2 regions of the Microbacterium sp. NRRL B-14842 genome follow, and region 2 is predicted to be linked to the other one. Evidence: predicted binding sites of a transcription regulator. Region 2 holds the regulator's gene; the other holds the start of a gene.
The links. The regulator LexA, encoded in region 2, represses DNA repair genes until DNA is damaged. The targets are predictions, from matches to a motif close to TCGAACANNTGTTCGA.
Positions count from the first base shown of each region.

Region 1: the regulator LexA is predicted to act here: its motif matches at 2,018-2,033, upstream of recA (recombinase RecA).

Region 1 covers NZ_JBFLUM010000001.1:1,640,132-1,644,326, forward strand. The annotation lists gene AB1285_RS08250 (regulatory protein RecX) at 1-493, opposite strand, end outside; gene recA (recombinase RecA) at 775-1,821, opposite strand; gene AB1285_RS08260 (DUF3046 domain-containing protein) at 2,084-2,308, opposite strand; gene AB1285_RS08265 (helix-turn-helix domain-containing protein) at 2,327-2,635, opposite strand; gene AB1285_RS08270 (CinA family protein) at 2,777-3,265, opposite strand; gene pgsA (CDP-diacylglycerol--glycerol-3-phosphate 3-phosphatidyltransferase) at 3,262-3,837, opposite strand; gene AB1285_RS08280 (FtsK/SpoIIIE family DNA translocase) at 3,837-4,195, opposite strand, start outside.
Region 2 covers NZ_JBFLUM010000001.1:875,065-879,259, reverse strand. The annotation lists gene hisB (imidazoleglycerol-phosphate dehydratase HisB) at 1-375, opposite strand, end outside; gene AB1285_RS04455 (histidinol-phosphate transaminase) at 372-1,466, opposite strand; gene AB1285_RS04450 (LysM peptidoglycan-binding domain-containing protein) at 1,531-1,899, opposite strand; gene lexA (transcriptional repressor LexA) at 2,183-2,869, shown strand; gene metE (5-methyltetrahydropteroyltriglutamate--homocysteine S-methyltransferase) at 2,934-4,195, opposite strand, start outside.

The DNA.
Region 1 (4,195 bases), 770 kb from region 2:
CGTTCATGGCGACGGAACCGGCGTACCCGCGGCGCGACAGCTGCCCGACCAATCGCCGTAGTGCCGCGTCGGGATCGAGGCGGCTCATCGAGCGCGCTTTGGTCCGTGCGAACTCCAGCGCCCGCTCCGCGTCATCGTCCGGGAGCTCGTCGAGAGCGGCATCGATGACCTCACGAGGGATGCCCCGCTGTGCCAGCGCCCGGGACAGCGCGACCCGGCCCTGGCCCTTGCGCTCGACCCCGGCCGTGACGAGGAGCTCGGCGAGTACCGCATCGTCGAGATAGCCTCGCCGCATGAAGTCGTCGATGACGTCTTCGATCGCGTCTGCGGCGAGCCCATGGCCCTTCAGCACGAGCCGCGCTTCGGAGACGGACAGCGATCGCGTACGGAGCTTCCGCACCAACGACTCCTCCGCCGTGGTGCGGACCTCCTCCGCGGAGGGCGCGCTCTCGCCGGCCTCTCCCCCACCGTCCGACCGGGACGTGTCACCCACTGCACGCAGCCTGGTCTTCTTCGCACCCGCGGTCCCGCGTGCGGGATGACGTGCGCTGGGAGAACCGTCGTCGTCAGCAGTCCGCTTCCCGGCTGTCGCGGGATCGTCCCAGGTCGACCGCCAGAGTCCCGCAGCGTCCGTAGACGGCGCCGACCGGCCGTGCCGACCGGGCGACGCGCCGCTCGCACCGTCATCCGCCGGGCGCTCGGCACGCGCGGGGCCGCCGAAGAGAGGGATGATGGGGGCGATCCGCTCGGAATCGCCCCCACGCTGATCACTCATCAGGCCGGGCGACGCTCGGCCAGCTCATCAGCACCCGGAGCCGCGGCCGGGCCGCCGATACCGAGCTTCTGCTTGATCTGGCTCTCGATCGCCAACGCGATGTCCGCGTTGTTGAGCAGGAACGTCCGCGCGTTCTCCTTGCCCTGGCCCAGCTGATCGCCGTCGTAGGTGTACCACGACCCGGACTTCTTGACGATGCCGTGCTCGACGCCGAAGTCGATCAGACTGCCCTCGCGGGAGATGCCGACGCCGTAGAGGATGTCGAACTCCGCCTGCTTGAAGGGCGGGGCCATCTTGTTCTTCACGACCTTGACCCTGGTGCGGTTTCCGACGGCGTCGGTTCCGTCCTTCAGCGTCTCGATACGACGGATGTCCATGCGGACCGACGCGTAGAACTTCAGCGCCTTACCACCGGCGGTGGTCTCGGGAGAACCGAAGAAGACGCCGATCTTCTCGCGCAGCTGGTTGATGAAGATCATGGTGGTGTTGGTCTGGTTCAGCCCACCGGTGAGCTTACGAAGGGCCTGCGACATGAGTCGCGCCTGCAGACCCACGTGCGAGTCACCCATCTCGCCCTCGATCTCGGCACGGGGCACGAGCGCTGCCACTGAGTCGATGACGATGAGGTCGATGGCTCCGGAGCGCACCAGCATGTCGGCGATCTCCAGCGCCTGCTCACCCGTGTCGGGCTGCGAGACGAGAAGGGCGTCGATGTCGACGCCGAGCTTCGCGGCGTAGTCGGGGTCGAGGGCGTGCTCGGCGTCGATGAACGCCGCGATGCCGCCGGCCCGCTGGGCGTTCGCGATGGCGTGCAGCGTCAGCGTCGTCTTACCCGAGGACTCCGGGCCGTAGATCTCGACGATGCGTCCACGCGGCAGACCTCCCACGCCGAGAGCGACGTCGAGGGCGATGGAGCCGGTGGGGATGACGGCCACAGGGGCACGCTCATCGCTGCCCAGCCGCATGACCGAGCCCTTTCCGAACTGGCGGTCGATCTGAGCGAGGGCTGTCTCGAGGGACTTCTCGCGGTCGGCGGGTGATGGCATGGTGTGCTCCTTCTGCGCGTGTGCTGCCGCCTGTAGGCTGTCGCGGCTCTTCCGGCTGGAAGGAACTCTCCGACAAGGCGTATGGCTTTTCAGCCTGGCCCTCACGGTACGGCGGGCCTCCGACATTCGGTCGCAGGAGCCGGGGATCGTGGGGATCAGATCCGTCTGACCACTTGTGCAGAAGACTACGCCCGCTTCGAACAGATTTTCGACACCACGCCGGGATCGGCGTGTCGGACATCCGCACACCGGGACGTGACCGTCACCGCCCTCGCGGCTCCAGGCGTCCGACGCCATGACGGCGGGACTCCGGGACGTCCATGTCCGCGCAGAGCGCCAACCAGATGTCCCGCGGCGGCACCCCGGCGTCGAGCGCTTCGAGCGCGGTGCGCCCGTCCATCCCGGACAGCACGAGGTCGTTCACCAGAGATGATGCTCGGGCGTGGAACTCGGCATCGACGGCGCGCAGGAACTCACTGCGTCGCATAGAAGGGATCTCCGGGACTCAGCGGAGCGAGAGCTCGGGTTCCACGGACGCTACCAGGTCGTCCGGAACGACGTCCGGGAAGACCTGGATACCCTCGAGGACCGAGATGCGGTCCCCGACCTCGCGCATGATCGTGGAGATGGGGACGTCGAGCGCCTCCGCCACCGAGGCGAGGATCTCGCTCGAGGCCTCCTTCTGACCGCGCTCGACCTCACTGAGGTAACCGAGGGCGACCGAAGCCTTGCTCGCGACCTGGCGGAGCGTCCGCCCCTTCTGCAGACGGAAGTCCCTCAGCACGTCGCCGATCTCCTGTCGTACAAGAATCATCGGAACCTCCTCCGCAGTTCATGGATCGGGGTCTCCCCCGAAGAGACGGCCAGTCTAGTCCTCCTGGCTTGCACAGAATCTACCCTTGCACTCTGTGGTTTGAATGTGAGCACATCCGTATCAACGTGACGCTGCACGTCCCTATTCCCGCAGTGCGGCGGCCATCACGTCGAGGGTGGCCGCGACCGTCTGCGCCCGCACCGCGTCGCGGTCGCCTCCGAAGCGGAACTGCTCGGTGCGACTCATGGTCGGCGTCACCACTCCGATGTGGACGGTACCCACAGGTTGGCCGTCCGGGGACTCCGGCCCCGCGATCCCGGTGGTGGACACTCCGACGTCGGCAGGGCGCCCGTCGACCGCGACAGCCTCTCGCACACCGGCGGCCATCTGCCGCGCGACCTCCGCGTGCACCGGCCCGTATCGTTCCAGAAGCTCGGCATCGACCGCGAGCAGGGTGTGCTTGACCGGGGTCGCGTAGGCGACGACGCCGCCGAGAAGCACCGCGGAGGCGCCGGGGACCGCGACGAGCGCCGCAGACACCGCACCGCCGGTGAGGGACTCCGCGACGCCGAGCGTCCAGCCCCGCCCCCGCAGAGCGGTCAGCGCCTCGGTCGGCGTCGTCCCGCTCATCGGCTCTGACGGGCGCCGCGGACCTGCGCGACGATGTAGTCGATGCCGCTGACCACGGTGAGCACCAGAACGATGACCATCAGGACGGTGGTCACGACGGTCCAGGGCCCGAGACCGATGAACACATGCAACGGCAGGAGGGCCCACCCGAGAGCGACGCCCTGGAACGCTGTCTTGATCTTGCCCATCCAGGCGGCCGCCACCACGTGCTCGCTCGCGACGACCAGGCGATGGATGGTGATCCCCCACTCGCGGACGAGGATGACCGCGACGATCCACCAGGAGACCTCACCGAGGATCGCCAGCCCTACGAATCCCGCGCCGGTGAGGAGCTTGTCCGCGATCGGATCCCACAGCTTCCCGAAGTCGCTGACGATGTCGTACCGGCGGGCGAGATAGCCGTCGACCCAGTCGGTGGAGATGGCCACGATGAAGAGGACGGCGGCGATCCAGCGCACGGTGAGGTCGGTGAGACCGTATGTCCCGCCGACGAGCAGGAGGACGAAGAACACCACGGCGAGCGGGATGCGCGCCACGGTGATCGCGTTGGGGAGCTGTCGGGGAATCGCCATCAGTCGCGTCCCGTCAGGCCCCAGGCGTCTTCGTCGCCCTCTGCTTCGACGACCGGCAGGCCGTCGTACTGAGCCTCCAGCGGATCGCGTTCGGCCGGTGGCGCTGCGGCGGCGGGCGCAGCCGGTGCAGCGGGAGCCGACGGCACGTCCTCGCCACGGAGCTTCGCCATGACCTGCGGCAGCTGCTCGGGGGTCGCGAGCACATCCCGGGCCTTCGAGCCCTCCGAGGGGCCGACGACCTCACGCGACTCGAGGAGATCCATCAGGCGTCCCGCCTTGGCGAACCCGACCCGCAGTTTGCGCTGGAGCATGGACGTCGATCCGAACTGCGAGGAGACGATGAGCTCGGCCGCCGCGA
Region 2 (4,195 bases):
CTCGTGCACGAGGTACGGGCGACCGGAGATGTCGACGACCGCCTGCGCGAGCGCCTCGTCCAGGGGGACGAGGGCGTCGCCGTAGCGGGAGATGCCGGACTTGTCCCCGAGCGCGGCGAGGATCGCCTGACCGAGCACGATCGAGATGTCTTCCACGGTGTGGTGCGCGTCGATGTGGGTGTCGCCGGACGCCCGCACGGTGAGATCCGTCAGCGAGTGCTTCGCGAACGCCGTGAGCATGTGGTCGAAGAACGGCACCGAGGTGTCGATGCGGCTCGCGCCGGTACCGTCCAGGTTGAGCTCGACCTCGACGGTGGACTCCGACGTGCTGCGCACGCGGCTCGCGGTGCGTGCGGTGGGCGCGGGGATGGTCATGATGCCGATCCTATCGAGGCCAGGGCGTCCAGGAACGCCGTGGTCTCCGCCTCCGTACCGGCACTCACCCGCAGGTGACCGGGGATGCCGACGTCACGGACGAGCACGCCGCGATCGTAGAGCTGCTGCCAGGTGGCCTGCGGGTCCGCGACGCCGCCGAACAGCACGAAGTTGGACCACGAGAGGTGGGGCGTGTAGCCGAGGGCCTCCAGCGTGGCCGTGATCCGGTCGCGCTGCTCCACGATCTCCTGCACCATCCCGAGCATGACGTCGGCATTGCGGAGCGCGGCGACGGCCGCCGCCTGCGTCAGGGCGCTCAGGTGGTAGGGCAGGCGCACCAGACGCAGCGCGTCGATGAACGCGGGGTCGGCGGCGAGGTAGCCGACGCGGGCACCGGCGAAGGCGAAGGCCTTGCTCATGGTGCGGGAGACCGCCAGCCGCGGCCGGCCCTCCAGCAGAGTCAGTGCAGACGGGGCATCGCGCGGCGCGAACTCCTGATAGGCCTCGTCGACGATCACCACGCCACGGGCGGCGTCGTAGACGGCCTCCACCACGTCGAGCCCCAGCGGCGTGCCCGTCGGATTGTTCGGCGAGCAGAGGATCACGATGTCCGGGTCGGCCGCACGGACCTGCTCCGCCGCCTCCTCCGCGGTGACGGTGTAGTCCGGCTGCCGGGTGCCGGCGATCCACGACGCCCCTGTGCCCTTCGCGATGAGCGGGTACATCGAGTACGTCGGGCCGAAGCCGAATGCCGTGCGGTCCGGACCGCCGAAAGCCTGGAAGATGTGCTGCAGCACCTCGTTGGAGCCGTTTCCCGCCCAGATCTGCTCCGGCGTGAGGCCGTGACCCAGGTAGTCGGCGAAGGCCTCCCGCAGCGTCGTGAACTCACGATCCGGGTACCGGTTCACGTCCCGGATCGCCACGGCGATGTCATCGAGGATGTCGCTCGCGACCTCGTCGGGAACGGGATGCGTGTTCTCGTTCACGTTCAGAGCCACCGGCAGCGGGGCCTGGGGCGCGCCGTACGGGGTGAGTCCGCGCAGATCGTCGCGGAGCGGGAGATCGTTGAGGGAGAAGGTCACCCTTCCCATCTTAAGAGGAGCACGGAGAGCCGAGGTCATCGTGACGACCGGATCGGAAGACTCGGGCTCCGCGTCAGTCGGTGTAGCGGGCCGGGAGCGCGAGCTCCTGACCGACCTGCAGCTCGCCGCCGCGCAGGAGATTCATGCGGCTGATCTCACCGATGACCTCGCGTGGGTCGGCCTCGGGGGCGATGCTGCTCGCGATCGACCAGAGGGTGTCGCCGGGCATGACCGTGACGGTCTCGACGGAGACGGCCGGTGCGTCCGCGCCGGAGGCGATCGCACTACCCCCGCTGATGGCGGCGAAGGCGATGCCCGCCGCGAGCGGGACCGAGGCGAGCGCGAGCAGAGCGCGGCGACCGCGTGCCGTGATCCGCAGCCGGGTGGCCGGACGGGCCGATGCCGGGAAGGCGGTCGCGGTGCTGAGGCTGATGCTGCTCATGTCTGCTCCTTACTGTCCCGGCGCCGGAGCCCGGGGAGGTTGGCGTAGCTTTCGCATCCGCGCCTCGGCCGGGAGCCGTGGATGCGAAGCTACGTTCCGAAGATATCTTCGAGTTCGAACATCTGTCAAGCTGTCTTCGAAACCGCGGCCCGCGAATCGCCCGACACGCTCGAACAGATCTTCCAGATCCGCGCTTTTCTCGGATACGGTTTCGATAAGGACACCCCACCACGGGCCACCGACATTCGAAGCGGCACGTCGGATCACGCAGTGAAGGAGCACCATGAGCGACACCTCAGCCCTCGAGTCCGAGGCGCCGCGCACCCGCCGTCGCAAGAGCCTCAGTCCGAAGCAGATGGCGATCCTCGAGGTCATCCAGGGCTCCATCGCACAGAACGGCTACCCGCCGAGCATGCGCGAGATCGGCGATGCCGTCGGACTCAAGTCGCTGTCCAGCGTCACGCACCAGCTCGGTCAGCTCGAGCTCAGCGGCTACCTGCGGCGCGACCCGGGCAAGACGCGCGCCATGGAGGTCCTCATCGACCTTCCCGGCACCGGTGCGGAGAACCCCGCGGATGTGGCGACCCCGGTCGGCGACGCCGCCCTGGTCCCGCTGGTCGGCCGCATCGCCGCCGGCGTGCCCATCACCGCCGATCAGCAGGTGGAGGAGATCTTCCCGCTCCCCCGGCAGCTCGTCGGCAAAGGCGACCTCTTCATGCTCAAGGTCTCCGGCGAGTCGATGATCGACGCCGCGATCTGCGACGGGGACTGGGTCGTGGTCCGGTCGCAGAACACCGCGGAGAACGGTGAGATCGTCGCCGCCATGCTCGACGGCGAGGCCACCGTCAAGGTGCTTCGTCGTCGCGACGGCCACACCTGGCTGCTCCCCCGCAACTCCGCGTTCGAGCCGATCCTGGGCGACGAAGCCGTCGTGCTCGGCAAGGTCGTCGCGGTCATGCGCGCCGTCTGAGACACACGACGAAGGCCCTCCCGGTGCACCGGGAGGGCCTTCGTCGTTTCGCTGAGCAGGAGTGTCAGGCGGTGACCACCACGTCCTCGCGCACCCGGCGGGTGGCCTCGACGATGTTCCGCAGCGATGCCGTGGTCTCGGCGTAGCCGCGGGTCTTCAGGCCGCAGTCCGGGTTCACCCAGAGCTGACGGAGCGGGATCTCCTCGACCGCGCGACGCAGCAGGGACTCGACCTCCTCGACCGTCGGCACACGCGGCGAGTGGATGTCGTAGACACCGGGGCCGATGCCGTGGTCGAAGCCGACCTCGGCGATGTCCGCGACGACCTCCATGCGGCTGCGGGCCGCCTCGATCGACGTCACGTCGGCGTCGAGCGCACGGATCGCGTCGATCACGACGCCGAACTCCGAGTAACAGAGGTGGGTGTGCACCTGCGTGGCCGCCGCGGCACCGCCCGTCGCCAGACGGAACGAGGCGACGGACCAGTCCAGGTACGTGGGCTGGTCGGTCTGCTTCAGCGGCAGCAGCTCGCGCAGCGCCGGCTCGTCGACCTGGATCACCTGGATGCCCGCGGCCTCCAGATCGGCGATCTCGTCGCGGAGGGCGAGCGCGACCTGGTTCGCGGTCTCCCCCAGAGGCTGGTCGTCGCGGACGAAGGACCACGCGAGGATGGTGACCGGCCCCGTGAGCATCCCCTTCATGTGCTTCGCGGTGAGCGACTGGGCGTATGCCGACCAGGCGACCGTGATGGGCGCCGGGCGGGAGACATCGCCCCAGAGGATCGACGGACGCGTGGCTCGCGAGCCGTACGACTGCACCCAGCCGTGCTGCGTGACCGCGAAGCCGTCGAGGTGCTCGGCGAAGTACTGCACCATGTCGTTCCGCTCGGGTTCGCCGTGCACGAGGACGTCGAGGCCGAGGTCCTCCTGCAGGGAGACGACCGCGGCGACCTCACGGCGGAGGAACTCCTCGTAGTCGTCCTCGGGGATCTCGCCGCGGAGGAACTGCGCGCGTGCGCGGCGGATGTCTCCGGTCTGCGGGAAGGAGCCGATCGTCGTCAGGGGCAGCACCGGCAGGCCGAGGACATTCTGCGCCTCTTCCCGCTCCGCGTACGGAGCACGGGCGAAGTCGGCGTCGGTCAGCGCACGGGAACGCACCGCACCGTCGCGCACGCCGGGAGCGCTCAGGCGATCCTGCAGCGCAGCGGTCGCGGCGTCCAGCTCGGTCGCGATCGCCGTGCGCCCTTCGGACAGACCGCGGGCGAGGGTCACGACCTGCTGCACCTTCTGGTCCGCGAACGCGAGCCAGGACACCAGGCGCTCGTCGA